One region of the Kitasatospora sp. NPDC088779 genome, then DNA from elsewhere that is predicted to be linked to it. Evidence: riboswitches for the same ligand, from Rfam matches in the RefSeq annotation. Region 1 holds a riboswitch; each other region holds the start of a gene.
What was found. Region 1 has a riboswitch for cyclic di-AMP ahead of AB0P03_RS30555 (LysM peptidoglycan-binding domain-containing M23 family metallopeptidase). Riboswitches for the same ligand answer to the same signal wherever they lie in the genome.

Region 1 (7,037 bases):
CTCACCTAACTAACTGGAGGTCCGTCATGAGCCTGCCCGCCGGCGACGCCGAGGTGCCCGAACCCACCACCGCCGAGCGCGTCCAGAGCCTGCTCAGCGCGACCTCCTCGCTCACCGTCCGCGCCTTCGGCGAACACCACGACCTCGACTCCCCGGTCTCCGTCCACGGCTCCCGGCTGCGCCTGCGCGCCCCACTGGGCGACCCGCTCGCCACCGCCGCCGCCCGCGCCACCGACGGACTCGCCGTCGTCCTGGACGTCACCGACATCTCCCCCGTCGCCGTCCGCGACCGGATCCGCGCCCGCCTCACCCTGGCCGGCCGACTGCACCTGGCCCACCTCGCCGACGACGGCCTCAGCGTCCACCTGCGCGTGGACGTCGCCCACGCCGTCCTCGCCACCCCGTACGGCACCGGCGCGCTCACCGCCGGCGACCTCGCCCTCGCCACGCCCGACCCGCTGGCCCGCTACGAGGCCGCCATGCTCACCCACCTCGCCGACGACCACGCCGACGCCCTCGCCGTCCTCACCCGGCTGCTCGACCCGGACCTGCTCGCCCAGCACCCGGAGGTCCGCCCGCTCGCCCTGGACCGCCACGGCCTGGTCCTGCGCCTGGACCACCCGCACGGCCACCGCGACGTCCGCCTGGTCTTCCCCGAACCGGCCGCCGACACCGAGGACTTCGGGCAGCGGATGCACGAGCTGCTGACCGCCGCCCAGCACGGGCTGCCCGCCCACCGGCTCTGAACCGGCCCGCCGAAGCACACTGACGTATCGTCAACTCTCCCCGGACACACCCACCAAGGCCCGGAAACGACAGCGGCCGACCCGGCTCGCGAGAGAAGTCTCGCGAGCCGGGCCGGCCTGGGCGTGTCCCGCGCCCATGTCCACTGCTGCGGCGATCACCCGGTCGAGCGGTCACCCGACATGACCATCCCGGGCGGTCGATTCGCCCCGTAGCAGCGGTGGTTCCTCATCCGGCACATCCGGTACGGGTCAGAGCGCGACGCCGTGGGCCCGCAGGTAGGCGACCGGGTTGATGTCCGAGCCGTACTCCGAGCCGTTGCGGATCTCGAAGTGCAGGTGCGGGCCGGTCACGTTGCCGGTCGCGCCGGAGAGGCCGATCTGCTGTCCGGCCTTGACGGCCTGACCGATCTTCACACCGATCGAGGAGAGGTGCGCGTACTCGGCGTAGTGGCCGTCGGCGAGCTTGATCTCGACCTCGTTGCCGTAGGCGCCGCCGTTGCCGGCCTTCACCACGACACCGTTGCCGACGGCGCGCAGCGGGGTGCCGGTGGAGGCGACAAAGTCCTGGCCGGTGTGGTGGCCGGAGGCCCACATCGAGCCTGCCACGCCGTACGCGGTGCCCAGCTTCGGGCCGGCCAGCGGGGCGACGAAGGCCGAAGCGGCGGCGACCGGCACGGCGGTGACCACGGCGGACGGCGCGGCGGTCTGCAGCTGGGCCTGGAGCTGGGCGGACGGCTTGGCCGCCTCGGTCCGGACCTCCGGCTGGGCCTGCGGCTTGGCGGTGGTGGCCGGCGCGGCGTCCTGGGCGGACGGCTGGGCGGGCTTCGCCGGGGCAGCGGGCTTGGCCGGGGCGGCCTGGCCGGCGATCACGAGCCGCTGACCGGGGAAGATCAGGTCCGGGTTGCCGCCGACGACCTCACGGTTGTGGTCGTACAGCGCCTGCCAGCCGCCGTCGACGTGCTGGGCGTCGGCGATCCGGGACAGGGTGTCGCCGCTGACGACGCGGTAGCTCTCCTGCGACGAGGCCTGGGCCTGGTCGGCGGGAGCGGCGGCCGGGGCGGCGGTGACCGCGGCGGCCGGCGCGGGGTGGGCCTGGGCGCTCATCGCGGTGACGAGCGGCAGGGCGAAGGAGACACCGGTGACGGCGGTGGCGATCCCGATGCGGGCGGCGCGGGGCAGGGCGATACGACGAGCCTGTGCAGGCATGGAATTTTCCTCTCCGACGCCTGCGAGGTGAGCTGTCGGGTTCGGGCTGGAGTTGCCCGGCCGCACATGCGGCTTCACCCCTAGCCGGCCCTGGATCCGGGTACGCGAAAGCGTGCCGTTTCCGGTCCGGCGACTTACCTGTGGGTCCCCCGCTCCTGCCGTACAGAGTTCGGTGCGAGCCACCGGGCAGCGGCAGGATTCGGCGTTCCACCCGGTGGATCCGTCCGGACTGGCCGGGCGGTCGCTGAACTAAAACCCATCCGTTCGGGTGAAGCAATGTCGATCACTTGAACCGGCAACAACCCCCCGAGCTGCGGTGACCCTCCGAATGATCGGCTGCACCGTACGTGCACAATCCATTCACCCGGCGCCACTGATCCACGACGCTGCGCCGATTCCGCCACCGCTGCGCACCCGCCCGCTCACGCACCGCGCACCCACCGACACACCCCCCGGTGACCCTTGTCACGTACGCCCCACGGGCGCAGGATCGGCCCGTGGCCACCTCCGAAGCAGGAACACTGCGCCTGGGCACCTCGCGGGGACGCTGGGTCCTCCTCGCGACGGTGCTCGGCTCCAGCATGGCGATGCTCGACGGCACCGTGGTGAACGTCGCGCTGCCCCGCATCGGCACCGATCTCGGCGCCTCCCTCGCGTCCCTGCAGTGGACGCTCAACGCCTACCTGCTCACCCTGGCCGGACTGATCCTGCTCGGCGGCGCGCTCGGCGACCGGTACGGCCGGCGCCGGGTCTTCCTGATCGGCGTGCTCTGGTTCGCCGCCGCCTCCGCGGCCTGCGCCGCCGCCCCCACCATCCACGTGCTGATCGCCGCCCGCGCCGTCCAGGGCATCGGCGGGGCGCTGCTCACCCCCGGTTCGCTCGCCATGCTGCAAGCCGTCTTCCACCCGGACGACCGCTCGGCGGCGGTCGGCCTGTGGTCGGGCCTCGGCGGGGTGTCGGCCGCGGTCGGCCCCTTCCTCGGCGGCTGGCTGGTGGACGGCCCCGGCTGGCGGTGGATCTTCCTGCTGAACCTTCCGCTCGCGGCCGCCGTGGTCGCGGTCACCTCCCGGTTCGTCCCCGAGAGCCGGAACGAGAGCGCCGTCGGCCGCTTCGACGTCCCCGGCGCGCTGCTCGCCGCGCTCGCCCTCGGCGCGATCACCTACGCGCTGACCGCCGCCGGGGAGGGCCTGTCCCCCGCGGTCTGGCTCACCGGCGCGATCGGCCTGCTGCTCGGCGCGGCCTTCATCGCGGTCGAGCGCCGCGCCGCCGAGCCGATGCTGCCGCTCGGCCTCTTCTCCTCCCGGCTGTTCACCGCCGTCAACCTGGTCACCCTCTGCGTCTACGCGGCGTTCAGCGGGGTGTTCTTCCTGCTGGTGGTGCAGTTGCAGATCGTCTCCGGCTTCTCCCCGCTGGTCTCCGGCCTCGCCCTGGTCCCGATCACCGTGCTGATGCTGACCCTGTCGGCGCGCGCCGGGCGGCTGGGCAAGCGGATCGGCCCCCGGATCCCGCTCACCGTCGGTCCGCTGCTGTGCGCCGCCGGGGTGCTGCTGATGCTGCGCACCGGCCCCGGCTCCTCCTACTGGGCGGACGTGCTGCCCGCCGTCACGGTGCTGGGCTGCGGGATGACCCTGTTGGTCGCGCCGCTGACGGCGACGGTGCTGGCCGCCGTCGAGGTCCGGCACGCGGGCATCGCCAGCGGCGTCAACAACGCCGCCGCCCGCGCGGCCGGGCTGCTCGCGGTCGCCGCGCTGCCCTCGCTCGCCGGGCTGAGCGGCGACGCCTACCGGGTGCCGTCCGCGGTGGACTCGGCCTTCCGCACCGCGATGCTGATCTGCGCCGGGCTGCTGGTCACCGGCGGTCTGACGGCCTTCGCCACCGTCCGCGGCAACGTGCTCGCGCCGGTGGACCGCCCGGTGGCCGAGCCGGACTGCGAGTGGGCCTGCGGCACCACCCCGCCGCTCGACCCGGGCCACGTCCACACGGACGAGGGCCCCGCCACCGGATCGGCGGCAGGGCCCTCAGCCAGCTGACGAATCGTCAGAGGATGTCACCGGGCGCGTACTTGGCGGCCTCCGGGTAGGCGGCGGCGACGGCCTCCACCTGGCGGACCACCTCGGCGACCTGAGCACCGGCCGCACCGGTGAAGGAGAGCCGGTCGGCCAGCAGCGCGTCCAGCCCGGCCCGGTCCAGCGGGATCCGCTCGTCGGCGGCCAGCCGGTCCAGCAGCTCGTTCTCGCGGGCGCCCGCACGCATCGCCAGCGCGGAGGCGACAGCGTGCTCCTTGATGACCTCGTGCCCGGCCTCCCGGCCGACGCCCGCGCGCACCGCGCCCATCAGCACCTTGGTGGTGGCGAGGAACGGCAGGTAGCGGTCCAGCTCGGCCTCGATCACGGCGGGGAAGGCGCCGAACTCGTCGAGGACGGTCAGGAAGGTCTCCAGCAGGCCGTCGAAGGCGAAGAAGGCGTCCGGCAGCGCGACCCGGCGCACCACCGAGCAGGAGACGTCACCCTCGTTCCACTGGTCGCCGGCCAGCTCGCCGGTCATCGAGGCGTAGCCGCGCAGGATGACGGCCAGGCCGTTGACGCGCTCGCAGGAGCGGGTGTTCATCTTGTGCGGCATCGCCGAGGAGCCGACCTGGCCCTCCTTGAAACCCTCCGTGACCAGCTCGTGGCCGGCCATCAGACGGATGGTCTTGGCCAGACTGGACGGCGCGGCGGCCAGCTGGACGAGGGCGGTGAGCACCTCGAAGTCCAGCGAGCGCGGGTAGACCTGGCCGACGCTGATCAGCACGTTCTCGAAGCCGAGGTGCCCGGCGACCCGGCGCTCCAGCTCGGCGAGCTTGTCGGTGTCGCCACCGAGCAGGTCCAGCATGTCCTGGGCGGTGCCGACCGGGCCCTTGATCCCGCGCAGCGGGTAGCGGGCGATCAGCTCCTCCAGGCGACGGAAGGCGACCAGCAGCTCGTCGGTGATCGACGCGAAGCGCTTGCCCAGGGTGGTGGCCTGCGCGGCCACGTTGTGCGAGCGGCCGGCCATGACCAGCTCGGAGTGCTGGGCGGCCAGGCGGGCCAGCCGGACCAGCACGGCCACCGTGCGGTCGCGCACGTGCTCCAGCGACTGGCGGATCTGCAGCTGCTCGACGTTCTCGGTCAGATCCCGGGAGGTCATGCCCTTGTGGATCTGCTCGTGGCCGGCGAGCTCGCTGAACTCCTCGATCCGGGCCTTCACGTCGTGGCGGGTGACCCGCTCACGGGCGGCGATCGAGCCGAGGTCGACCTGGTCGATCACCCGCTCGTAGTCGGCGACGGCGTTCGCCGGTACCTCGACACCGAGGTCCTGCTGGGCCTTCAGGACGGCGAGCCACAGGTGGCGCTCAAGGACCACCTTGTGCTCGGGGGACCACAGCTGGGCCAGGGTCGCCGAGGCATACCGGGAGGCCAGGACATTGGGGATCTGGGGCTTCGCGCTCACGCTTCGCAAGCCTAACAGCCGAGGTCAGCCGGAACGTCGGCGCATCGGGCGGCTCCGGCCCGGGCCGGAGCGGACGGTTCCCGCCGGGCGCGGGGCGGCCCGCTGCCGGGCGGCCTACTGGGCGGCGCCGGACCTGCCGGCCAGTACCGGCAGGACCTGCGCGCAGATCGAGTGCAACGCGATCCGCTGCTCGTCGGTCATCGCCTCGAACGCCTGGTGCGTGCGGGCCATCTCGCCGCGGATGCGGTTCAGGATCTCCCGGCCCTCGTCCGTGATCACGACGATCTTCACCCGGCGGTCGCCGGCGGCGGCCTCCCGGTGGGCCAGGCGCAGCGACTCCAGCCGGTCCACGATCCCGGTGACGTTGGACGCGTCGCAGCCCAGCCGTCCGGCCAGCGCCCGCATCGGCACCGGCTCCTGCACCGCGCCGAGCGCCTTGGCCTGCGAGGAGGAGAGCCCGTGCCGGGCCGCGGCCGCCGCGAAGTCCTGGAAATACGCGGCGCCGACGGCGGCCAACGCTTCCATCAACTCGGCGTTGGTCGGTACGGTCGTCGTCGCTGTCGAACCCATGGGGTCAGCGTACGGCCAAGTGCTTCAGCAACTCAAGCTTTGACCACGGCAACCGTCGACGGCTTGACCGGAACTGCGGCACCGGCCGGTCGACAGAGCCTAGAGCACCAGCTGATCGAACAGGTGCCGCAGCTCCGGATCCGGGTCCGCGGTCAGCCCGGTGTGCACCGGCCCCGGCTGGACGATCGCGCTGCGCGGAGCGGTCAGCCAGCGGAACCGCTGCCCCGGGCTGTCCCCCGCCGCCGGACCGGCCTGCGGGCCCCCGGCGCACACCGCCTCGATCCCGTGCAGCGCCCGCCGCACCCCGTTCACGTCCGCCACCGGGTCGAGCGCCAGCAGCCGGGCCTGGTCCAGGTGCGTGCGCGCGGCCAGGTACCCGTTCTGGCGGCAGTACAGCAGCACCCCGACGTTGACGCACTCGCCGCGTTCCACCCGCGGCACCGCGCGGATCACGGCGTACTCGTAGTCGTGCAGCTCGACGGCGGCCGGCAGCGCGGGCGTCCTCGGCTCGGTCATGCGGGCACCTCCGGCAGCCAGTCGCGCGGACCGGCCAGTCGGCCGGTCAGCTGGGCGCGGTACGCGGCGCGCACCGCCTCGGGCGAGTCGAAGCCGGGCTCGTCCAGCAGCCAGACCTCCGGGATCCTCGCCACCGCGCCCTCGATCGCGGCCTCCGCGAGCGGTGCGAGCGCCTTGTCGGCGGCCGTCAGGTCCGGCCGGGCCCGCAGCAGCGCGTGGTCGGAGGCGTCGTACGGGCGGCGCACCCAGGCGGCGGCGCCCGCCCAGTGGTGGTGGAAGATCAGGCTCGCGCCGTGGTCGATCAGCCGCAGCCCGCCGGTCGCCACCAGCAGGTTGGGGTTGCGCCAGGAGCGGTCGACGTTGCCGATCAGCGCGTCGAACCAGAGCACCTGGCCGGCCAGCTCCGGATCCACCTCGAAGCAGAGCGGGTCGAAGTTGAGCGCGCCGCTGACGAAGGCCATCCCGAGGTTGGTCCCGCCACTGGCCCGCATCTGGTCCTGGACCTGCTGGTCCGGCTCGCTGCGGGCCAGC
Region 2 (7,037 bases), on a different contig from region 1:
TACGACGCGGCGCTCAGCGCGCTGCTCATCTTCACCGTCACCAGCCGGGTGATCAGCCCGCAGTACCTGGTCTGGCTGATCGGCGTCGCCGCCGTCTGCCTGACCGTGCGCAACAGCAGCCAGCGGCCGGTGGCCCTGCTGATCCTGCTCGCCTGCCCGCTGACACTGGCCGAGTTCCCGCTGATGTTCAGCCGGATCCTCGCCAGCGAGCCCTGGGGCGTCACCGTGCTCAGCCTGCGCAACCTGCTGCTGCTGGCCGCCACCGTGCTCTCCTGCGTCCGGCTCTGGCGCGCCACCCGCGGCCCGGCACAGCTCCCGGCGACGGTGGTGCTGGCCAAGCCCGAGCCGGTGCCCGCCGGCGCCTACCCGGTGCGCCCCGGCATCGCCTACGAGCAGGACCTGCTGGACGGCATCGACCGGCCCGGCACCCCGGCCAGGCAGCGGCGCTGAACGCCGCGCGCGCCGTCAGGCCCTGTCCGGCCGATCCTGCCGGGCCCGCGACGCCGGACAGGACCTAATCACGCAGCGCGGCCACCTCGTCCAGCCAGAGCCGGGTGAACTCGGCCAGGCCGACGCCCGGTCCGGCCCGGAGCAGCCGGTCCAGCCGGTGGTCCCGGTCCGCCCCCTCCCCGTCGGCCGCGCCGACCGCCCGGTAGAACGCCACGAGCCGCTCGGGCCCGTAGCGCCGGGCGAGCAGCTCGCAGGCGAGCCAGGCCTGCTCGTACGCCTGGGCGATGCCGTCGGCCCCCGCGGTGAAGTCCCGGTCGGCGGGCAGCGCGGTGGGCAGCCGGCCGGCGGCGACGTCCCGGGCCAGCTCGGGGGCGATCTGCTGCGGGCGCCGGCCGGAGCCCCGGTAGGCGGTCCAGTCGGCGACGCCCTCGGAGAGCCAGAGCGGTGTCCAGGCCCGGGTGTCGGCCCTGGTCGCGACGTGGGTGGCCTCGTGGGTGACGACCACCTGCCGGCCGAAGTCGCTGAGCCGCCCGAACGTGCCGGGGTTGACCAGCACCCGGTCGGCGGGGGTGTGCCAGGGCGCGCCGGGGGCGGCCGAGGTGACCGCCGCCATGCCCGCCCAGCCCGCCGGGTCGACCTCCAGCAGCCGGGCGAACTGCTCGGCGGTGGCGGGTACTTCGAGCAGCAGGCGGCCCGCCCAGCCGGTGCCCCAGACCTCGCTCACGGCGGGTGCGGCCCGGTCGGCCACCGCGACCAGACCGGCCGGGTCGGGCCCGTCGGCCAGTCCGAGCACCAGGCAGTGCGCGCCCGCCGCGGACCGGGCGGAGCCGAGGTCCCAGAGCGCCGGGGGCCCGCTCGCACTCTCCTCCCGGTCGACCCGCCAGCCGCCGCCGGCCAGGACCAGGTCGATCCGGCGCGGGTACACCACCGGGTAGTCGTCGTACCCGGTGATCCGGACCGCCAGGTCGGCGGCGGCCGTGAGCCGCTCCGGTCCGGCGTCCGCGCCGAGCACCAGGTTGCGGTAGCCGGCCTCGATCGCCGCCGGTCCGGACCAGGAGGGCAGCGCCCGGGCCCGCGCGTCCAGCAGCGCGGCCACCTCGGCCCGCCGGTCCGACGCCCACCGGTCCGACGCCCACCCGGCCGCGGAGGGGTCCGCCGGGGCCGCCGGCGGCAGCGACAGCTGGGCCAGCCCGCCGGCCGCGAGCAGCAGCGCACCGCGCCGGGACAGCGTCCGGCGGGCGCCGTCTATCGGGTGGGGGGCGTCGGGGTCGGACGGTGCCGGGCTCAGAGCCGGACCACCCCCGCGACCGGCATCGCGTTGACGCTCTCGTAGCGGACCTTGGCGCCCGGGTAGGGGGCGTGCACGATCACCCCGCCGCCGGCGTACATCCCGACGTGGTGCATGTCCCGGTAGAAGATCACCAGGTCTCCCGGCCGCGCTTCGGAGAGGCTGACCCGCTGCCCGGCGTACGCCTGGGCCTGCGAGGTGCGCGGCAGGGTCACTCCGGCCTGCCGCCAGCTGTAGTACATCAGACCGGAGCAGTCGAAGGCGCGGGGCCCGGTGGATCCGTAGAGGTAGGGCGAGCCGATCATCCGCACCGCGGCCGCCAGCGCGGCCGCCCCGCGCTCGGAGGCGGGCGGGGCCGTGCCAAGGTCCAGCCGGTCGGTGCCCCGGGTGGCGCGCTGCTCGGCCTCCCGGGCGTCCTGGGCGGCCATCCGGGCCCGCTCGGCGACGCCCAGGCTGTTGAGGAGCCGCTGGGCCTCGGTGAGCCGCTGCTGGATCTGCTGCTTGCTGTCGGCGAGCGAGCGGCGGGCCTGGTCGAGTTCGGCGAGCTTGCCGGCGGTCTCGGTGCGGCGCTGGTCGAGCCGGCGCTGGCGGGTGGCCAGTTCGTGCAGGGTCTCCTGCTGCCGCTCGGCGGCCTGGTCGAGGGTGCGGGCCCGGGACAGGTAGCCCTCCGGGTCGGTGGAGAGCATCAGCTGGACGGTCTGGGCCATGCCGCCGCCGCGGTACTCGGCGCCGGCCACGGTGGCGAGGTCGCCGCGCAACTGGTTGAGCTGGTCCTGGGCGACGGCGATCTCGCCCTGGAGGACGGTCGTCTCGCCCTGGAGCCGCTGCTGCGCCTCCTGGGCAGCGTTGTACTTCTCGGACGCCTGCTCGGCCTCGCCGTAGAGCTGCTCCACCTGCGCCTTGACGTCCTTGCGGGTGGGCGTGTCCGGCGCGGCGGGGGCGGCCTGGGCGCTGCCGCCCGTCGTCACACCCAGGGCGGTGGCGGCGGCCGCGGTCAGCACCAGCGCACGGGCGAGCAGTTGGGAACGACGGTGCACGGGCATGGCGGCAGCGGCTCCGATCCGGCGGTGGGCCCCGCCGCCGCCCCAACGCGGGCGGCCCTGGAAGCGGAGTCCGGTGGCAGACGTTAGCGAGTCCGGGCAACCGAGTCCAAACCCCTGCCAACCCGAATATTTGACCCGCAATCGGACATCAGTCCGATGCGCCGGAAAAGCCGCAGGCCCGGCCTTCCGTGGTGGAAGGCCGGGCCTGGGAGGGCCTGAGCGGGGATCAGACCCGCACGATGGAGGTCAGCGGCATGTTGCCGACGGCCTCGTAGCGGACCGACGCGCCCGGCTTGGGCGCGTGCAGCACCTGGCCGTTGCCCGCGTAGATGCCGACGTGGTGGGCGTCCCCGTAGAAGATCAGCAGGTCGCCGGGCTGGGCCTGGGAGAGGTCGGTGCCGATCCGGGTACCGGCGTGGGCCTGCTCCTGCGAGGTGCGCGGCAGCGAGACGTCGACCTGGTTGAACGCCCAGACCATCAGGCCCGAGCAGTCGAAGGAGCCGGGGCCGGAGGCGCCGTAGACGTACGGGCTGCCGATCTTGGAGGCGGCGATGGACAGCGCCGCGGCGCCGCGCGAGCTGCCGGCGCTCGGCTTGGTGACCGGCGCGGCGGGGGCCTGCGACGCGCTCAGGTCGGTGCGGCTGTTGTCGCGGGAGGAGCGGTCGGCGGCCTGCTGGGCCGCCGCCTGCTGCTGGGCGGCCTTCGCGGCGGCGTCGGCCTTCGCCTTGGCCTCGGCGGCGGCCTTCTCCTCGGCCGCGCGGATCGCCTGGCGCTCCTGCTCGGACAGGGTGTTGAAGAGGTCCTGCGCGGCCTTGAGCTTGCCCTGGACCTCGTCCTTGGCGCTCTTCAGCTGCTGGGTGGTGGTCTCCATCTCGGCGAGCTTGCCCTGGGCCTCGGAGCGCACCTGGTCGAGCTTGCGCTGCTCGTCCTGGAGCTGCTTGAGCTGGCCCTTCTGGGTGCCACCGGCCTGGTTCAGCGTGTCGGCCTGGCTCAGGAAGGTGTCCGGGCTGGCGGAGAACATCAGCTGGACGGTCTGGGATATGCCGCCGTTGCGGTACTGCTCGCCGGCGATCTCGGCCAGGCCGCCCTGGAGGTCGGTCACCTGCCCCTGCTGCCGCGCCACCTGGTCCTGCAGGTCGGTGACCTGCTTCTGCAGCTGCTGCTGCTTCTCCTGGGCGGCGTTGAGCTTCTCGGTCGCGACCTCGGCCTGCTCGTTGAGCTGGTCGACCTGCTCCTTGACCTGGTCCTTGGTCGGCTGCGGGTCGGCGTGGGCGCCGGACTGCGCGGACAGCGCGACGGCCGCCGCGGCGAAGCCGGTCAGGATCGAGACCCGGGTGCGACTGGCGGGCTTGGGACGACGATGGGACGCCACGAAGGCGGACTCCTTCTTCCTACGCCGTCTACCGGGTGAGCTGACGGGTTCGGGCCGGAAGCGTGCCCTACGACGCCTCACGGCCGTTCCACCGGCCGACCTGGCGCCGATTCACCCCGGAGGAACGTGGTTCCCCGGCTCCGTTCGACAGCACCCCCGACTGCTGGGCTCCCCGTCGGGCAGGCACTGGGCCCGCCCCGCTGCGTCACGAACTCGACGGAAACCACCGCCGTCACCCTGGCTGGGCGATCGGGAGTGCGGTGGTTCGGGGCACGACCCTAGTAACTGAACCGTGATCCGTTCAAATCCTTGTCAGAAAAAAGACGGAAGAAGACCAAAGTTCTTTTGTGAATATGACACATAGTGATCACCGCCGTACGCAAAGCTGATCACTCTTCACCGGGGACTCGCGCTGCGGACAAAACCCGAACGCCACCCCCGGTCGGAGGGTGGCGTGGATCACAGGCCCGGACGGGGCCCTTCGGGCGTGTCGGGCCGTCAGACCCGGCGGATCGTGTTGATCGGCATCGCGTCGACCTTCATCACCTTCACCACGTCGCCGGTGTGCGGCGCGTGCACCACCATGCCGTTGCCGATGTACATCCCGACGTGGTGCCGGTCGGCGCCGTAGATGACCAGGTCGCCCGGCTGGGCCTGGTCCAGCGAGACCTTGGTGCCGACGTTGCCCTGCTCCTGCGAGGTGCGCGGCAGCGAGACGCCGGCCTGGCCGTACGCCCAGACCATCAGGCCCGAGCAGTCGAAGGTGGTCGAGCCGGTGGCGCCCCACACGTACGGCGAGCCCTGCTTGCTCATCGCCTTGGCCACGGCCACGCCCGCGTAGCCGCCGGCCTGCGGGAGGCTGCCGAGGTCGGCACGGTCGCTGCCGCGCGAGGCGCGGTCGTCCTGCTGCTGCTGGGCCCGCAGCGCGGCGCGGTCGGAGGCGCTGAGCGAGTTCAGCAGGTCCTGCGCGGCCTTCAGCTTCTGGTTGACGTCCGTCTTGGCCTGGTTCAGGTCCTTGGTGGTGGAGTCGAGCGAGGCCAGGACGGCGGCGGCCTCGGACTTCTCCTGGTCCAGCCGGCGCTGCTGGTCCAGCAGTCCCTTGAGCGCCTCCGACTCGCTGGCGCTGGCCTGCTGGGCGCTGGACGCCTTCTCCAGGTAGCCCGACGGGTCCGAGGAGAGCATCAGCTGGACGGACGGGTCGATGCCGCCGGTGCGGTACTGCTCGCCCGCCACGCCGGCCAGGCCGGTCTGGAGCTGGGTCATCTCGTCCTGGCTGCGGGCCACCTTGTCCTGCAGCTGGTCGGACTGCTTGCGGAGCTGGTCGGCCCGCTCCTTGGCGCCGTTGTACTTCTCCGCCGCCTGCTCCTGATCCTGCTGGAGCTGGTCGATCTGCGCCTTGACGTCGGTCTTGCTCGGCTGGGGCGCGGCGTGCGCGGCGACCTGCGCGGAGAGGGCGACCGCGGTCGCCGCGGCAGCGGTGAGCACGGAGACCCGGGCGCGGCTCGGCTGCTTGGGACGGCGGTGGGAGGCCAAGGGAATTGCTCCTTCTTCCATCGGCCTCACCCGATCAGGTGAGAATCCGGAAAATAGGTTTGACGCCACACCCTAGGGAAGATCCACGGGTTTTGCCACTCCCCCGAAGGCGTGAACTCCACTTCCCCCGCAGGCTTCACTGGATGTGCACACCGCCGCAAACCGGGCGCTGACCAGGCCTCATCCCGCCGCGGCAGCCGTCAGGGCCGCGCCAGCCGGTTCAGCAGCAGAACGGAAGCCACGGGGCGCGCGCCGGCCTTCCGCACGCCCTCCGCGACCTCCCGGTCGGTGGACACCACCACCACCGGACGACCCTGCGGCTCGGCCCGCACCAGACGGCGGATCAGCTCGTCCGCGGTCTCGCCGGTCCGGCTGAACCGCACCCGCACCCCGCGCGGTGGCGCCATGATCACCGGAACGTCCAGGTCCTGCCCGTCGAACACGCAGGTGACCTCCGCCTGCGTGCGCTGGGCCAGCATCGCCAGCCCGCCCAGCAGCCGGATCCGCTGCTGCTCCAGCGGCAGCGTCGGATAGCCCGTCTTGGTCACGTTGTAGCCGTCCACCACCAGGTGCACCTGCGGGATCGCCAGCAGCTGGTCCAGCAGCGCCGGATCGTCGTCGGCCAGACCGCGCCGGGCCACGTCGTGCGGCGAGGCCGCACCCGGCACCACCGCCTCCACCAGGTCCCCCGGCCGGATCTGGGAGACCGGCAGCGCCAGCTCCCGCTGGAGCCCCTGCGCCGACTGCAGCACCGTGTCCAGCAGCAGCCGCAGCCGCATGTCCTCGACGCTGCGGCCCTCGCGGGCCGACCGGCGGCCCTGCTCGGCCGCCGTCTCCAGCTCGCCGACCCGGTGCCGCAGCCGCCGCGCCTCGGACTCCGCGGCGCCACGCTCGGCGGCCGCCTGCGCCCTCGCGGCCTCCAGCTCGGCGGTCAGCCGCCTGGTCTCGGCCTGCGCCCGGCGGGTGTCGCTCTCCAGCGAGCGCACCTTCTTCCGCAGCGACTCGGCCTCCCGGCGGACGTCCTCGGACTCCGCGCGCTGCCGCTCCAGGTCCGCCCGGGCGGCGGACCGCAGCTCGGCGAGCTCCGCCTGCAACTTCTCCGCCAGCCGGGTGGCCTCGGCGGCCGCGCCCTCGGCGCCGGCCCGCTCGGCCTCCTCCCCGGCCTCGGCCACCAGCCGGCTCCAGCCGGCCGACCGCACCAGGTAGGCGGCGGCCGCGACGTCCATCGGATCGGCGGCGCCCGGAACGCTGCCCGACTCCAACGCCTTCACCAGGTCCGGCTGGCCCAGCCTCAGCCGCTCCGCTATCCGCACCCGGAACGCCGGCTCCGACTCCAGCGCCGCGGCCAGCG
Region 3 (7,037 bases), on a different contig from region 1:
CACGGCGAGCAGACCTTCGGTCCCACATTTCGGACGTAGCGGGCGAGCAGCTGCGACGAATGACTGGATCGCCATGTGAAGAAATTCACGAACTTTCCCGCACCGGTCCGGGCGTGCCCCGGCCCCGGACCCCCGAAAGGGGTGCCGGGGCCGGTCGGGTAAGGCTCGCAGGAGGTCAGGAGGCCATACTCCAGGCGATGCCGTCCAGGATGTCGTGCTCGCTCACGACCACCTCGGCCGCGCCCGTCCGCTCCATGATCTCCAGCAGCTCCAGCGCGCCGGCCGCGATCACGTCCACCCGGCCCGGGTGCATCGACGGGATGGCCGCGCGCTCGGCGTGGGTGGCACCCAGCAGCTCGCGGGCGATCCCGGCGACCCGCTCCCGGCCGATCCGCGAGTGGTGGATCGCCGCCGAATCGTAGGCCGGCAGGTCCTGGGCGATCGCGGACACCGTGGTGACCGTCCCGGCCAGGCCCACCAGGGTGGCCGCGCCGCGCAGCGGGACGACCTCCTCGGCCTTGTCCAGCTCGGCCCGCACGTGCGCCCGGGCCGTCTCGATCTGCTCCGGCGAGGGCAGCTCGGCGCCGCCGAAGTGCCGCTCGGTGAGCCGGACGCAGCCGATGTCCACCGAGCGCGCCGCCTGCACGTCCGCACCGCCCAGCACGAACTCGGTCGAGCCTCCGCCGAGGTCGAACACCAGGTACGGCGCCGGGAACTGGCCGCCGGTCAGCTCCTTGGTGGCGCCCACGAAGGACAGGTGCGCCTCCTCCTCGCCGCTCACCACCTCGGGCTCGACGCCCAGGATCGCGCGCACGCCCTCGACGTACTCGTCGCTGTTCTCGGCGTCCCGCGAGGCGCTGGTGGCGACGAAGCGGGTGCGCTCCGGGCCCACCCCGAACCCGGCGATGACCTCCCGGTACTCGCGGCAGGCCGCGAAGGTGCGGGCCAGCGCGTCCGGGTGCAGCCGGCCGGTCTGGTCCACGCCCTGGCCCAGCCGATTGATGATCATTCGGCGGTCGAGGTCGGTGATCTCCCCGGTGGCCGGGTCCAGGTCGGCGACCAGCAGCCGGATCGAGTTGGTGCCGCAGTCGATCGCGGCCACCCGGGTCATGCTCACGCGGACTCCCCGGCGTCGGACTCCTCGGCGGCCCGCTTCTTCGCGGCGCGCTCGGCGGCCTTCTGCTGCTTGGCCTCGATCACGGCCTGGTGGTCCTGGTCCTTGGCCCGGTTGCGGGCGACCCGCTCACCGGCGGCCTCGACCTCGGCCGGGGAGACGCAGGGGCCCTTGGCCCACCAGTCCTCCAGCAGGCCGATCGCCTCGTCGCCGAGCGGGTTGACGCCCTCGCCGGCCGCCAGCGAGTGGCCGACCAGCACGTGCAGGCACTTCACCCGGTCCGGCATGCCGCCGGCGCTCGGGAAGCCCTCCAGCACCTCGATGGCATCGCGCCGGGCGATGTAGTCCTCGTGCGCCTTCTGGTAGGCGGCGGCCAGCTCCGGGTCCTCGGCGAGCCTGGCGGTCTGCTCCTTCATCACGCCGTCCGCCTCCAGGGTGCCGATCAGCGAGGCGGCCTTGGGGCAGGTCAGGTAGTACAGCGTCGGGAACGGCGTGCCGTCCGGCAGTCGGGGGGCCGTCTCCACGACGTCCGGGTTGCCGCAGGGGCAGCGGTGCGCCACGCCGCGCAGGCCGCGCGGCACCCGGCCGAGCTGGGCGGCGATGGCGGCGACGTCGGCGTCGGAGACGGCGGGGTGGTTCTCAGTGGTCATGGGGGGAGGTGTCTCCAGCGGGGGACGGTGGGAGCGGACGGGGGGAGGCGGGGGCCGGGACGGCGGCGTCGGTGGTGTCGGCGGCGTCGACCGAGTCCCAGATGCTGGCGTACCAGGGCTTGGCGGCCCGCGCCGAGCCGCCTGGCGCGCCGTCGGAGGCGGCCGGGGCGGCGCCGGCAGCGACACCGGAGGCGGACGACGAGGGCCGGGCGGCGGCCTGACCGGCCGGATCCACCGCGATGTACGGGGTCTCCCCCGGCATCGCGTAGTGCAGCCGGACACGGGCCTGCGCCTTGACGTACTCGGGGTCCTGCCAGCGGGCCTTCTCCCGGCGCAGCTGCTCGACCTGCTGGCGGGAGCGGTCGGCCTTCGCCTGCTGGGCGGAGATCTCGGCGCGCTGGGAGATGAACTGCCGCGTCGGGTAGGCGAGGATCGCCACCAGCGAGCAGAGCACCAGGACGAGGACGGTCGCCCGGCTCGTGAAGCGAGGCCGGGCCGCCAAGCCCGGGATCCTCCAGCCTGCCATCTCCCGTTCCCCTCCTGGTCGCGACGGTGCCCCGCCGTCCACCCTACGGGGTGAACGGCGGGGCACCGGTCAGGCGTGCTCACCGGTCGGCGGAGCGACCGTGCTCGCTGCTCCGAGGAGCGGCTGAGCCTGCTGCTCCGCGGAGCGGCCGTGCTTGCTACTCCGCGGAGCGGCTGTGCTGGCTATTCCGCAGAGCGGCTGTGCTTGCTATTCCGCGGAGCGGAAGCGCGGGAAGGCGCCGCGGCCGGCGTACTCGGCGGCGTCGTCGAGGATCTCCTCGATGCGCAGCAGCTGGTTGTACTTGGCGACGCGCTCGGAGCGGGCCGGGGCACCGGTCTTGATCTGGCCGCAGTTGGTGGCGACGGCCAGGTCGGCGATGGTGACGTCCTCGGTCTCGCCGGAGCGGTGCGACATCATGCAGCGGTAGCCGTTGCGCTGGGCCAGCTCGACGGCGTCCAGGGTCTCGGTCAGCGAGCCGATCTGGTTCACCTTCACCAGCAGCGCGTTGGCGGTGCCGGTCTCGATGCCCCTGGCCAGGCGGGCCGGGTTGGTGACGAACAGGTCGTCGCCGACCAGCTGGACCTTGTCGCCCAGCTTGACGGTCATGGCCTTCCAGCCGTCCCAGTCCGACTCGTCCAGCGGGTCCTCGATGGAGACCAGCGGGTAGGCGTCGACCAGCTCGGCGTAGTACTCGATGAGCTCGGCGGCGGAGATGGCCTTGCCCTCGAACTGGTAGGCGCCGTCCTCGTAGAACTCGGACGCGGCGACGTCCAGGGCGAGCGCGATGTCACGGCCGGGCACGTAGCCGGCCTTCTGGATGGCCTCGGTGATGAGGTCCAGGGCCTCGCGGTTGCTGTCCAGGTTCGGCGCGAAGCCGCCCTCGTCGCCGAGGCCGGTGGACAGGCCGCGCTCCTTCAGCACGCCCTTGAGGGTGTGGTAGACCTCGACGCCCCAGCGGACGGCCTCGGAGAAGGACTCCGCGCCGATCGGGGCGATCATGAACTCCTGGATGTCGACGTTGGAGTCCGCGTGCGAACCGCCGTTGAGGATGTTCATCATCGGAACGGGCAGCACGTGCGCGTTCGGGCCGCCCAGGTAGCGGAACAGCGGCAGGTCGCTGGCCTCGGAGGCGGCGTGCGCCACGGCCAGCGAGACGCCCAGGATCGCGTTGGCGCCGAGCGAGGACTTGTCCGGGGTGGCGTCCAGGTCGAGCATGGCCTGGTCGATCAGGCGCTGCTCGGTGGCGTCGTAGCCGACCAGCTCCGGGCCGATCTGCTCGATGACGGCCAGGACGGCCTTCTCCACGCCCTTGCCGAAGTAGCGGTTCTTGTCACCGTCGCGCAGCTCGAGCGCCTCGAAGGCGCCGGTGGAGGCACCCGACGGGACAGCGGCACGGCCGGTGCTGCCGTCGTCGAGGCCGACCTCGACCTCGACCGTGGGGTTGCCACGCGAGTCGAGGATCTCACGGGCTACGACGACATCGATGGACGGCACGAGGCATCTCCTTGCGGAAGCAGGGTCCGGCTGACGTTGGGTGCTGCCGGCGGGACGATTGCGGAGTCGTTACGACCAGAGCCTAACCGCCCCGGCCCCCGGGGCCGCGCTGGCCTCGGTCCCGTCTCAGCGTGTGGCCCGGCTACCCGCCAGTAGTTCACCTGCTTGCCCGATCGAAGCGGGCGAATACGGGGGAATGCGGGCGAAGGGGGACAGGTCCCGTCCCCCTTCGCCCGCAGGGCGCGGGCCGTTCAGGGCCCGGGCCGCTCAGCCGAGGTGCAGCACCTGGCCGGGCATGATCAGGTTGGGGTTGCCGCCGACGGTGCCGCGGTTGCCGTCGTACACCGACTGCCAGCCGCCGGACACGCCCTGGGCGGCGGCGATCGTCGACAGCGTGTCGCCGGCCCTGACGGTGTAGTCGTGACCGCCCTGCGCGGCGGCGGGCTGCGCGGCCGGGGCGGACTGCGCGGGCTGCGCGGCGCGGGGCGCGTACTGCGGCTGGGCGGCGGGCTGGCCCGCGTACTGCTGGTAGACGCTCTGGTGGCTGGTCCAGTACCAGGCGCCGTTGTTCTGGTACCAGTACACCTTCGCGTCGGCGTCCCAGCCGGCCTTGCCGGAGAAGCCCTGGGTCTGCGGCTGCGTCTGCTGCGGGGCCTGCTGGACGGGCTGCTGGGCGGCCGGCTTCGGGGCGGCCTGCTTGACCGGCTGCTGGGCGGGCTTCGGGGCCTGCGCCTGCTGGGTCAACTTGGCGGCGGACTGCTTGGCGGGCTTGGCGTCCGTAGAGGTGTCCACGGAGGCCGGGGCGCCGCCCTTGCTCAGGCCGGCCTTCTGGGAGCAGACCGGCCAGGCGCCCGGGCCCTGCGAGGCCAGCACCTTCTCGGCGACCGAGATCTGCTGCGCCTTGCTGGCCTGGTTGGCCTGCGGGGCGTAGGAGGTGCCGCCGTACGCCTTCCAGGTGCTGGGCGTGAACTGCAGGCCGCCGGAGAAGCCGTTGCCGGTGTTGATGCTCCAGTTGCCGCCGCTCTCGCACTGGGCGACGGCGTCCCAGGTGGAGGCCGGGGCGGCGGAGGCGCCGGTGGCGGTGAGGAGCGGCATCGCGAGTCCGACGCCGGCCACACCGGCGACGGCGATGGCCTTCTCGGTCTGGGTGCGACGGCGGTGGCGGCCGGTTCCAACGAACAGCATGAAGAGGTCCCTCTCCGCACGCCTGCGAGGTGAGCTGTCGGGTTCGGACCGGGAGGTGGCCCGGCCGCCGAAAGCGGAAACGATTCCGCTCGGGCGGCTTCACCCCAAGCCGTCGGGGAACGGCAACAAACCTGGTTCCCCCGCCCCTGCCCAGGGTCTGGTCGATTTCCCGTGACGCGGCGGGCAGGATTCGGCGTTCCGCGCACGAGGTCCGCAGCTGCGAACTCCAGGGAGAGTAGACAGATCATCAGACCAATAACAAGCTCATATCACCGATATCACACACAAATTACGGCGCGTGGTCAATCGCCTACCAGCGGCGGCGGTATGTCCGGATTGATGCGGGTTCAGGCCTGGCTCCACGGGCCGCCGGAGACATGCCGTCAGCGTGTCGGGGCGTCGGTCGGCGTGACCGGCGGCGCGTGCGGAGAGCAGGTCTCCGGAGTGAATTCGACCGGGAGTTCCCGCAGGCCACGCATGATCAGGCCGCCCCTCCAGCGCAGGTTCTCCGGGTTTTCCGCGAGCCGCAGGTCCGGCAGCCGGGAAAGCAGCGTGGCCAGTGCGCTCCGCCCCTCCAGGCGGGCCAGCGGGGCGCCGATGCAGTAGTGGATCCCGTGGCCGAAACCCAGGTGCGGATTGTCCGTGCGGGCCAGGTCCAGGGTGTTCTCGTCCGCGAACCTGGCCGGATCGCGATCCGCCGCGGCCAGCACCACCAGCACCGGATCGCCCACCGGGATGTCCACCCCGCCGATCGACAGCGGCCGCGTCGCGAAACGCCACGTCGCCATCTCCACCGGCCCGTCGTAGCGCAGGAGTTCCTCGATCCCGGTCTCCAGCAGCGCCGTCTCGCCGCGCACCACCGACTCCTGCAGCAGCCTGCGCTGCTCCGGGTTGCGCAGCAGCGCGTACGTGCCGTTGCCGATCAGGTTGACGGTCGTCTCGAACCCCGCGAACAGGAGGATGAACGCCATCGCGGCGGCCTCGTTCTCGTTCAGGTGCTCGCCGTGGTCGCTCGCCCGGATCAGGCCCGAGATCAAGTCATCACCCGGATCCGCCCGCTTGCGGTGGATCAGCTCCAGCAGGTACGCCCGCATCCGCTTCACCGCCCGCCCCACGCCGCCGCGTTGGCCGCCGCCGTGCCGGATCATCATCCCGGCCCAGTCCCGGAAGTCGTCCTGGTCCTCGGCCGGCACGCCCAGCAGGTCGCAGATCGCGTAGATGGGGAGCGGGAACGCGAACTCGTGGATCAGGTCCGCCGAACCGCGCTGCGCGAAGCCGTCGATCAGCCGGTCCGTGAGCTGCTGCACCCGCGGCTCGAACTCCGCCACCCGGCGCGGCGTGAACGCCTTCGACACCAGCCGGCGCAGCCGGGTGTGGTCCGGCGGGTCGATGTTCAGCAGATGCGTCATCAAGTCCGCCTGGCGTTCCCCCGGAATTCCCACCCGCCCGGTGCGGTGCGCCTGCTCGCTGTGGTGCGCCGGGTTCTTCGACAGCCGGCCGTCCGCCAGCGCCTGCCGAGCGTCCGCGTAGCGGGTCACCAGCCAGGCCTCCACCCCGCTCGGCAGCGTCGTGCGGTGCACCGGGGCGTGCTCGCGCAACCAGGCGTAGGCGGGGTACGGATCGGTGGCGAACTCCCAGGTGAAGAGCTGCGGGGCGGCGGGATCGGGCTGCACTGGCATGCGTCGACCGTATCCGGTGGGTCGGGGCCGCACCGCCTCCGGCGGACGCGACCGGCGGGGCCGGATCGTCGACACCCGGCGGACGGCCCGCCAACGCTCCGTGGACGCCCCGTGGACAGCTCTTGGACAGCTCTTGGCCGGGTGGCGGGCGTGACCCTGGTCACCTGAGGGGTAATCCCTGTTGCGGAGGGTCAGGACCTGCCTACGATCCTCCGCAGAAATCGTGGGCGCCGGTGCGGTGTCGCCCACAGGGAGGAGCAGACCATGCGGGTCAGCGGGGCAGTCGTCGTCATCGCGGTACTCGACGGCGGATCGGGAGCCGAGCTCGCCCGCCGGTTCGCCGCCGCCGGCGCCGCCGGAGTGCTGATCGCCGACCAACGTGCGGGCGT
Region 4 (7,037 bases), on a different contig from region 1:
GCTCGGAGGGCCCGGGGTGGTCCTTCTGGTGGGGGCGCTCGCCGAGCACCGCGTCGAAGGAGGCGCGGGCGACCGGCACCAGGTCCGGGTGGGCGACCCAGGAGCCGTCGAAGCCGTTGCCGGCCTCGCGGTCCTTGTCCGCCTTGACCTTCTCCAGGGCGGCGGCGTTGACCTCCGGGTCCCTGCGGCTGGGGATGAACGCGGCCATGCCGCCGATCGCGTGGGCGCCGCGCTTGTGGCAGGTCTGCACCAGCAGGCGGGTGTAGGCGGCCATGAACGGCGAGGCCATGGTGACGCTGTTGCGGTCCGGCAGGACGTACTGCTCGCCGGCGTCGCGGAAGTTCTTGACGATCGAGAACAGGTAGTCCCAGCGCCCGGCGTTGAGGCCGGCCGCGTGGTCGCGCAGCTCGTAGAGGATCTCGTCCATCTCGAACGCGGCGGTGATGGTCTCGATCAGCACGGTGGCGCGGACGGTGCCGTGCGGGATGCCGAGCGCGGCCTGGGCGTGGGTGAACACGTCGTTCCAGAGCCGGGCTTCGAGGTGGCTCTCGGTCTTCGGCAGGTAGAAGTACGGGCCGGAGTTGGGGTCCTCGGCGCCCTTGGCGAGCAGCCGGGCGGCGTTGTGGAAGAAGTACAGGCCGAAGTCGAGGAAGGCTCCGGCGACCGGGGCGCCGTCGACGAGCAGGTGGTTCTCGTCCAGGTGCCAGCCGCGCGGGCGGACCACGACGGTGGCGAGTTCGGCGGCGGGCTTGAGGGCGTACGCCTTTCCGGCGGAGGTGGTGAAGTCGATCCGGCCCTCGAAGGCGTCGATCAGGTTGATCTGGCCGCTGACCACGTTCTCCCAGGTCGGGGAGGTGGCGTCCTCGAAGTCGGCGAGCCAGATCCGCGCGCCGGAGTTGAGGGCGTTGATGACCATCTTGCGGTCGGTGGGACCGGTGATCTCGACCCGGCGGTCCTGGAGCGCGCGGGGCGCCTCGGCGACCTTCCAGTCGGCGGCCCGGACGTCGGCGGTGTCGGGGAGGAAGTCCAGCGTGCCGGCTCTGGCGATCTCCGCCCGGCGGGCCTTCCGCCCGGCCAGGAGCTCCTGTCGGCGCCCTTCGAAAGCGCGATGGAGGCCGACGACGAAGGCGACCGCCTCCGGAGTGAGCACCTCCTCCGCCCGGTGAACGCGCGGACCGGCGACAGTGACGACCGGAGCAGCGGGGGAGGCGCCGACGGGTCCCTGTTCTGTAGCCATGGGCAGGACACTCCTAAGCGGTTGAGCCTGGCGAAGGGAGCTCCGGTGGGAACTTCCTTGATCGGAACCCACCTGTCGGCGGGTTCGATTCTGTAAGGTGGAGACTAGTTTCCGCGATACAGAATTTCAACGGTTTGTTGATGTGATCGCCGGGACTCTACTCCTCCCCGACAGCGAAGGGAACGCCGGTGGTTTCGACCCCCGACACAGCATCGACGACCAGCCCGGACCGCGCGACCGGCGGCGTGCAGTCCGTCGAGCGCGCCTTCCAACTCCTGGAGGCGCTGGCCGACTCCGGCGGCGTGGCCACCCTCAGCGAGCTCTCCGCCAGCTCCGGCCTGCCGATGCCGACCATCCACCGCCTGGTTCGTACCCTCGTCCAGCAGGGCTATGTACGCCAGGACACCGCGCGTCGCTACACCCTCGGCCCCCGGCTGATCCGCCTCGGCGAGACGGCCGGCCGGCTGCTCGGCAGCTGGGCCCGCCCCTACCTGGCCGAACTCATGGAGGCCACCGGCGAGACCGCCAACCTGGCGGTGCTGGAGGGCGGCGAGGTGGTGTACGTCGGGCAGGTGCAGTCGCGGCGCTCGATGCGGATGTTCACCGAGGTCGGCCGACGGGTGCAGCCGCACTGCACGGGCGTTGGCAAGGCGCTGCTGGCCCAGCTCCCCGAGGACGAGGCGCGCGCCGTCCTGGGCCCCAACCCGCTGCCCGCGCACACCGAGTACACCGTCACCGACCCGCAGGAGCTGCTGCACCAGCTCGCCGAGGCTCGCGAGCGCGGCTACGTGGTCGACGACCAGGAGCAGGAGATCGGCGTCCGCTGCATCGCGCTCGCCGTACCGGGCGCGCCGACGCCCACCGCCCTGTCGGTGTCCGGCCCGGAGGCCCGCATCCGGGCCCTGGAGGAGCAGGCCGGCACGTCCTCGCTGGTGCCGGTGATGCATCACATCGCGACCCGGCTGGGGCAGGTCCTCGCACCCTGACCCGTCGCCACCGCCCGCTTCACGCACGGGAAGTCGATCCGGTCGACTTCCCGTACGTACGCTCCCCCGTTCGGGCGGACGCCGAGCGGGTTGCACCGGCCCCCGGCGCAGGCTCCGCCACCCTGGTGCGGACGCGGCCCGCAGCGGCGCGGGCGGCCGGGGCCCCGGGACAGGGTGGACGACGATGACGTACAGGCGTTCGACAATGCGAGGCGGGTCCGGGCAGGGCGGGTCCAGGCGGGGCGGGTCCGGGCAGGCCAGCAGGCTCCGCGGATTCCGCGCGGCCTCGCTCGTCGCCGCGATGGCGGCCGGCTGTTCGGTGGCGACGCTGACCGCCGGCCCGTCCTGGGCGCTGCGGCGGCCCGAGCCCCGGCCGGCGGTGGACACGGCAGCCCCCACGGCGTCCCGCTCCGATCTGGAGGTGGTCCGGCTCGACCCGGACGCCGCCCCGCCCGGCGGCACCACCACCGTCCACGCCTTCATCGCCAACCGCGGCCCGGACACCACCGCCGCACCGTTCACCGTGCTGGTGACGCTGCCTCCCGGGGTCTCCCCAGTGGGCCCGTACTTCCCCGAGGACTGCGAGGTGCGGCTCAACGGCCGGCAGGTGCGCTGTGTCTTCCCGGCCGGACTGCCCCCGCTGCGCAGCGCGACCGCGCTGGTACCGGTGCGCCTCTCCCCGGACCTGCGGATCGGCAAGCTCACCGGCGGCTCGGTCTCGGTGCGCGGCGTGGACGACCCGGACGAGGGGAACAACCGGCAGCCGTTCGACATCACGGTGGTCGAGACGGCTCCCGGTTCCTGACCCGGAAGCCCCGAAGGCCCTACCGGTACACGCGGACGTAGTCGGCGGCGAAGGTGATCGGGGCGGTGCCCTGCGGCGCCGGGTGGTACTTCCCCGCGCCGACCGACAGGTTGAGGATCAGGTACGCCGACCAGTTGGCGCCGACGCCCTTGCCGTCCGAGAACACCTTGGCGCCGTTGACGTACCAGTCCACCGAGGTGGCGCCGTAATAGGTGCCGATGGTCACCCACTGGTCCTTCGCGACGGCGCCGGCGTCGGTGTAGTACTTGGGGTTGCCGGGGTTGACGTGGTTGGTCAGCTCCAGCAGGTTCGGGTTGTCGGGGTGATACTCGAAGGAGTCGACCTCCCCGTTGCCGTTCTTCCAGGTCCAGAAGGCCGGCCAGGCGCCGGAGCCGGACGGCAGCTTGACCCGGGTCTCGGCGTAGTCGCCGGTCCTGACCTGGAAGCCCTCGCTGGAGCCCTCGGTGGTCAGGAAGCCGGTGTTCCAGGCCTGCTTGCCGTTCTCCAGCGTGGTGGTGCCGGGCGCGGCGGTGAAGGTGGCGACCCCGTTCGCGACGCTGACGTTGTTCTTGTTCAGCAGGTCGAGCTTGTTGTCGTCCGGGTTGTGGTTGCCGTACTTGTACGCGGTGCTCTTGTCGCCGACCCAGCGCGAGCCCCAGCTGATCGGGCCGTTGAACTCGTCGGACCAGGTCAGCGACTTGCCGGCGACCGGGGATGCGGGGGTGCCGGCCGACGGGCTGGCGGTGGCGCTCGGGCTGCTCGGGCTCGGGCTGCTCGTGCTCGGGCTGCTCGTCGGGGTCGGCTTCGCGGTGGGGGTCGGCTTCGCGGTGGGGGTCGGCTTCGCGGTGGGGGTCGCCGTCGGGGTCGGGGTCGCCGTCGGGGTCGGGGGCGGAGTCGGCGTCGTGGTGGGCGTCGGGGTCGGGGGCGGAGTCGGGGTGCTGGAGACCACCAGCTGCTGCGAGGCCAGGTTGTGCCAGGTCCCGCCGAGGTCCTGCCAGAAGCCGAACTGGGTGTACGTCCCGGCCGGCAGGGCGCGTGCGCCGCTGGTGAAGGACAGGCCGCTCGGGCAGATCTGCACATTGGAGGCGTTGCCCGGGAAGTCGAGGTTCGCACCGGCCGCGTTCCGGACGCCCACGCCGACGGTCTTCGCGGTGAAGCAGGCCGAGGAGTGGAGGGTCAGCGAGGCGGTGGCGGCCTGGTTGGCGACCATGGTCGCCGGGGCGAGCCGGTCCTGGGTGACGGTCGGGGCGGTGGCGGCCTGGGCGCCGGAGACGGCCGGCAGGCCGAGCAGTCCGGCGCCGGTGACGGCGAGCGCTCCGGTGACGGCGAGGGTGGCGTTGCGGCCCCGGCGGGAGGGGCGGGCGTGGCGCGGCGCGCGGCGCCGGGCAGGCTGGTGCATGGCAGTGTCCTCTGCGACGCCTGCGAGGTGAGCTGTCGGATTCGGGCTGAGGCAGCCCGGCCGCCGGTGGAAGCGGCTTCACCCCTAGCCACGGCCCGCACGCGGGAGCGTACGGGCCGGGCGCTGACCTTGGTTCCCCCGCTCCCGTCCGCTGTGGTGCTCGGTTGCCGGCCGGCGGGTGGACAGGACTCGGCGTCCCGGCGGCGGGGGTCCGCGAGGGCGGACGACGGTTGCAGGCTAGGCGGGCCGTCCGTGAACGGACAACCTGCCCGGGCCGGTTGTCGCACAGGTCACAGTGGTGTCGATCAACGACGCTGCGTGGTGGATCAGTTGGGACGGATCAGCGGAGCCGTCGAGCTGCCGAACGACGGATCGGCGAATCGACGGGTCACGGGTCCACGGGTCCACGGGTCCACGGGTCCACGGGTCAAGCGAGCCAGTTGTCGACCTGGCTCTCGGCCTCCGGTGCCCAGGCGAGTTCCAGGTGGTTGAGGCCGGTGAGCAGCCGGGTGCCGCCGATCGTCGCGATGCCGGTGGTGTCCAGGGCGCTCGCGGTGAACACGATGCCGTCGCTGGGCCCCCGGTTCTCGTTGAGCACGCCCGGGATGTCGGCGGACCCGCCCGCGAGCAGATAGGTGCGCACCGACGCGGGGACGCCCGCCTGTTGCAGCGGCGCGATCAGCGAACCGGCGTCGATCGCCGCCTGGATGCCCTGGCCGGAGGTGTAGAAGCCCTGGCCGCCGTAGTAGGTGGTCCACCAGTCCTGGGCGGTGCCGTCCACCCCGTACCGGCCGTCCCAGCGGGCGAGCAGCTGGCGCTGGCCCGGGTAGCAGTCGTAGCCGCCGGTGGGCAGCACGCCGAGGCAGGGCTGCGCCGTGTAGGTGCCGTAGCAGGTCATGTAGAGGTGCGGGGACGGCGCGTTGGCGGTGCCGCCGCAGGCCGGCCAGCTCGCGAGGTCGAACGACCAGCCGTGCGCGTACACGTAGTCGAGCCCGCCGTTCGGGCCCCCGAGGGTGATCAGGCGGCGCACGTCGCCCGCGTAGGCCCGCCCCCAGGACGGGCGCACCGAGGACACGTACGCCCGGGCGGCGACCTCGCCCTTGCTCCAAGCCACCACGTCCACCTGCGGGACGCCGAGGCGGGCCCGGATCAGCGCGACGGCGTCGCCGACGGCCTGCGCCTGGAGCAGGTTGTCGCCCTGCTTGTGGGCGAAGCCGATGGCGAACACCCGGTGGCCGGTGCCGGCGAGGTACTGGGCGAGGCCGGTGGACGGGCAGGCGGAGGCACCGCAGGTGCCGCTCTCCCCCGGGTTCGCCCAGGCGCGGTCGGCGTTGTCGTTGGCGCCGTGGACCAGCAGCACGGGGGTCGGACGGCTACCGGTGTCCCAGCCGGTCGCCGAGTACAGCAGGAAGCGGCTGGAGGAGGGCTGGCCGGTGCCGCCGAAGTACGTCCGGCGGGCGCCGTCCTGGTCGCCGCGGCCGTCGGCCGGGTACTGCTCGGTGCGGAAGCCGGGGGTGGTGTCGAGGTAGCGCTCGACCTTGGCCCAGCCGTTGCCGGGGGCGGGGAAGGCGGCTTCGAGGGTGAGCGGGGCGGTGGCCGCCTGGGCGGTGGTCTGGGCAGTGACGGTCTGGGCAGTGACGGTCTGGGCAGCGGTGGCCTGGGCGGGAGTGGGGGTGCCGAGGAGCAGCGCGGCGAGGGTGAGCAGGAGGGCGGACAACGCGGTGGGGGTGCGTCTGACGGCGGTGGGGGTGTGCCGCATGGGGGTGGGGGTGCGTCTCATGGGGGTGGACGGTAGGACCGGCCGCCGGCGGGCGCCCAGGTGCCCGCCGCACACCGCGCCGGCCTGCGCGGTGGCGGCCGGTGCCGTGGCGCACCGTCCACGGGTGCGCCCACCCGGCTCACCGGGTCGGATAAATTGGAGGTCCGACATCTTCCGCAGTGCACAAGACCGCCGTGCACGGCCCCACAGGAACGAGGTACCGCCCCACCATGACCGCGCCCCTGCCCGCCTTCGCCGGCCGCACCTACCTCTTCCGGGCCGACAACGGCGCGGCCTTCCGCAACACCTACTCGGCCGACGGCAGGCGGCTGCGCTGGGAGGGCCTCGGCGAGTCGGCGGGCCAGTGGGAGGACGTGCGGCTGCACGTCGCCGAGGTGGCGCCGGAGATCTACTTCATCAGCTGGACCGAGGAGAGCGGGATCACCGTCAGCCACGTGATGGACCTCGGCCGGCTGACGGTACGCGCCTTCTGGACGTACGAGGGCGAGGGCGGCCGGGTCGGCGAGCTGCACACCGGGACGCTGGAGCGGGTGGCCTGAGCCTCACCGCTCCCGCGCCCCCTCGCTGTCCGTCGGCTTACTCAGACTGTCTGAGCAGACTGCCTGCTCAGACAGTCTGCTCGGGCGGCCTGCTCAGGCAGCCTGGTTCGGGACCTTGAGGTGCTGGGACATCCACTCCAGCGAGGACGGCAGCAGCGCGCTCCAGGTCTCGAAGTTGTGGCCGCCGTTCTCCAACATGCTGTAGGAGACCTTCATCGGGGACTGCACGGCGTCGACGAAGGCCTCGGTGTCGCGCCGGTAGTCGCCGTCGCCCTTCTTGGTGCCGGCCAG

Region 2: linked by a shared signal. The riboswitch ahead of AB0P03_RS13055 (NlpC/P60 family protein) and the one ahead of AB0P03_RS30555 (LysM peptidoglycan-binding domain-containing M23 family metallopeptidase) in region 1 are both predicted to bind cyclic di-AMP.
Region 3: linked by a shared signal. The riboswitch ahead of AB0P03_RS20955 (transglycosylase family protein) and the one ahead of AB0P03_RS30555 (LysM peptidoglycan-binding domain-containing M23 family metallopeptidase) in region 1 are both predicted to bind cyclic di-AMP.
Region 4: linked by a shared signal. The riboswitch ahead of AB0P03_RS01605 (glycoside hydrolase family 16 protein) and the one ahead of AB0P03_RS30555 (LysM peptidoglycan-binding domain-containing M23 family metallopeptidase) in region 1 are both predicted to bind cyclic di-AMP.

The regions. Positions count from the first base shown of each region.
Region 1 is NZ_JBFBHW010000042.1:40,031-47,067, forward strand. Features, by position in the region: gene AB0P03_RS30550 (DUF2470 domain-containing protein) at 27-746, shown strand; gene AB0P03_RS30555 (LysM peptidoglycan-binding domain-containing M23 family metallopeptidase) at 996-1,952, opposite strand; cyclic di-AMP (ydaO/yuaA leader) riboswitch at 1,955-2,137, opposite strand; gene AB0P03_RS30560 (MFS transporter) at 2,450-3,982, shown strand; gene purB (adenylosuccinate lyase) at 3,990-5,420, opposite strand; gene AB0P03_RS30570 (MarR family transcriptional regulator) at 5,535-5,990, opposite strand; gene AB0P03_RS30575 (DUF3037 domain-containing protein) at 6,090-6,506, opposite strand; gene AB0P03_RS30580 (HipA family kinase) at 6,503-7,037, opposite strand, start outside.
Region 2 is NZ_JBFBHW010000011.1:116,984-124,020, forward strand. Features, by position in the region: gene AB0P03_RS13040 (glycosyltransferase 87 family protein) at 1-450, shown strand, start outside; gene AB0P03_RS13045 (hypothetical protein) at 515-1,546, opposite strand; gene AB0P03_RS13050 (NlpC/P60 family protein) at 1,735-2,781, opposite strand; gene AB0P03_RS13055 (NlpC/P60 family protein) at 3,008-4,153, opposite strand; cyclic di-AMP (ydaO/yuaA leader) riboswitch at 4,164-4,313, opposite strand; gene AB0P03_RS13060 (NlpC/P60 family protein) at 4,652-5,686, opposite strand; gene AB0P03_RS13065 (NYN domain-containing protein) at 5,887-7,037, opposite strand, start outside.
Region 3 is NZ_JBFBHW010000020.1:138,789-145,825, reverse strand. Features, by position in the region: gene AB0P03_RS20975 (Ppx/GppA phosphatase family protein) at 176-1,111, opposite strand; partial or broken gene AB0P03_RS20970 (DUF501 domain-containing protein) at 1,267-1,782, opposite strand; gene AB0P03_RS20965 (septum formation initiator family protein) at 1,754-2,266, opposite strand; gene eno (phosphopyruvate hydratase) at 2,498-3,784, opposite strand; gene AB0P03_RS20955 (transglycosylase family protein) at 4,052-4,969, opposite strand; cyclic di-AMP (ydaO/yuaA leader) riboswitch at 4,975-5,142, opposite strand; gene AB0P03_RS20950 (cytochrome P450) at 5,353-6,648, opposite strand; gene AB0P03_RS20945 (SDR family NAD(P)-dependent oxidoreductase) at 6,913-7,037, shown strand, end outside.
Region 4 is NZ_JBFBHW010000002.1:1,054-8,090, forward strand. Features, by position in the region: gene aceB (malate synthase A) at 1-1,237, opposite strand, end outside; gene AB0P03_RS01595 (IclR family transcriptional regulator) at 1,426-2,223, shown strand; gene AB0P03_RS01600 (hypothetical protein) at 2,543-3,028, shown strand; gene AB0P03_RS01605 (glycoside hydrolase family 16 protein) at 3,048-4,427, opposite strand; cyclic di-AMP (ydaO/yuaA leader) riboswitch at 4,430-4,596, opposite strand; gene AB0P03_RS01610 (lipase) at 4,855-6,207, opposite strand; gene AB0P03_RS01615 (MoaF N-terminal domain-containing protein) at 6,417-6,746, shown strand; gene AB0P03_RS01620 (alpha/beta hydrolase-fold protein) at 6,840-7,037, opposite strand, start outside.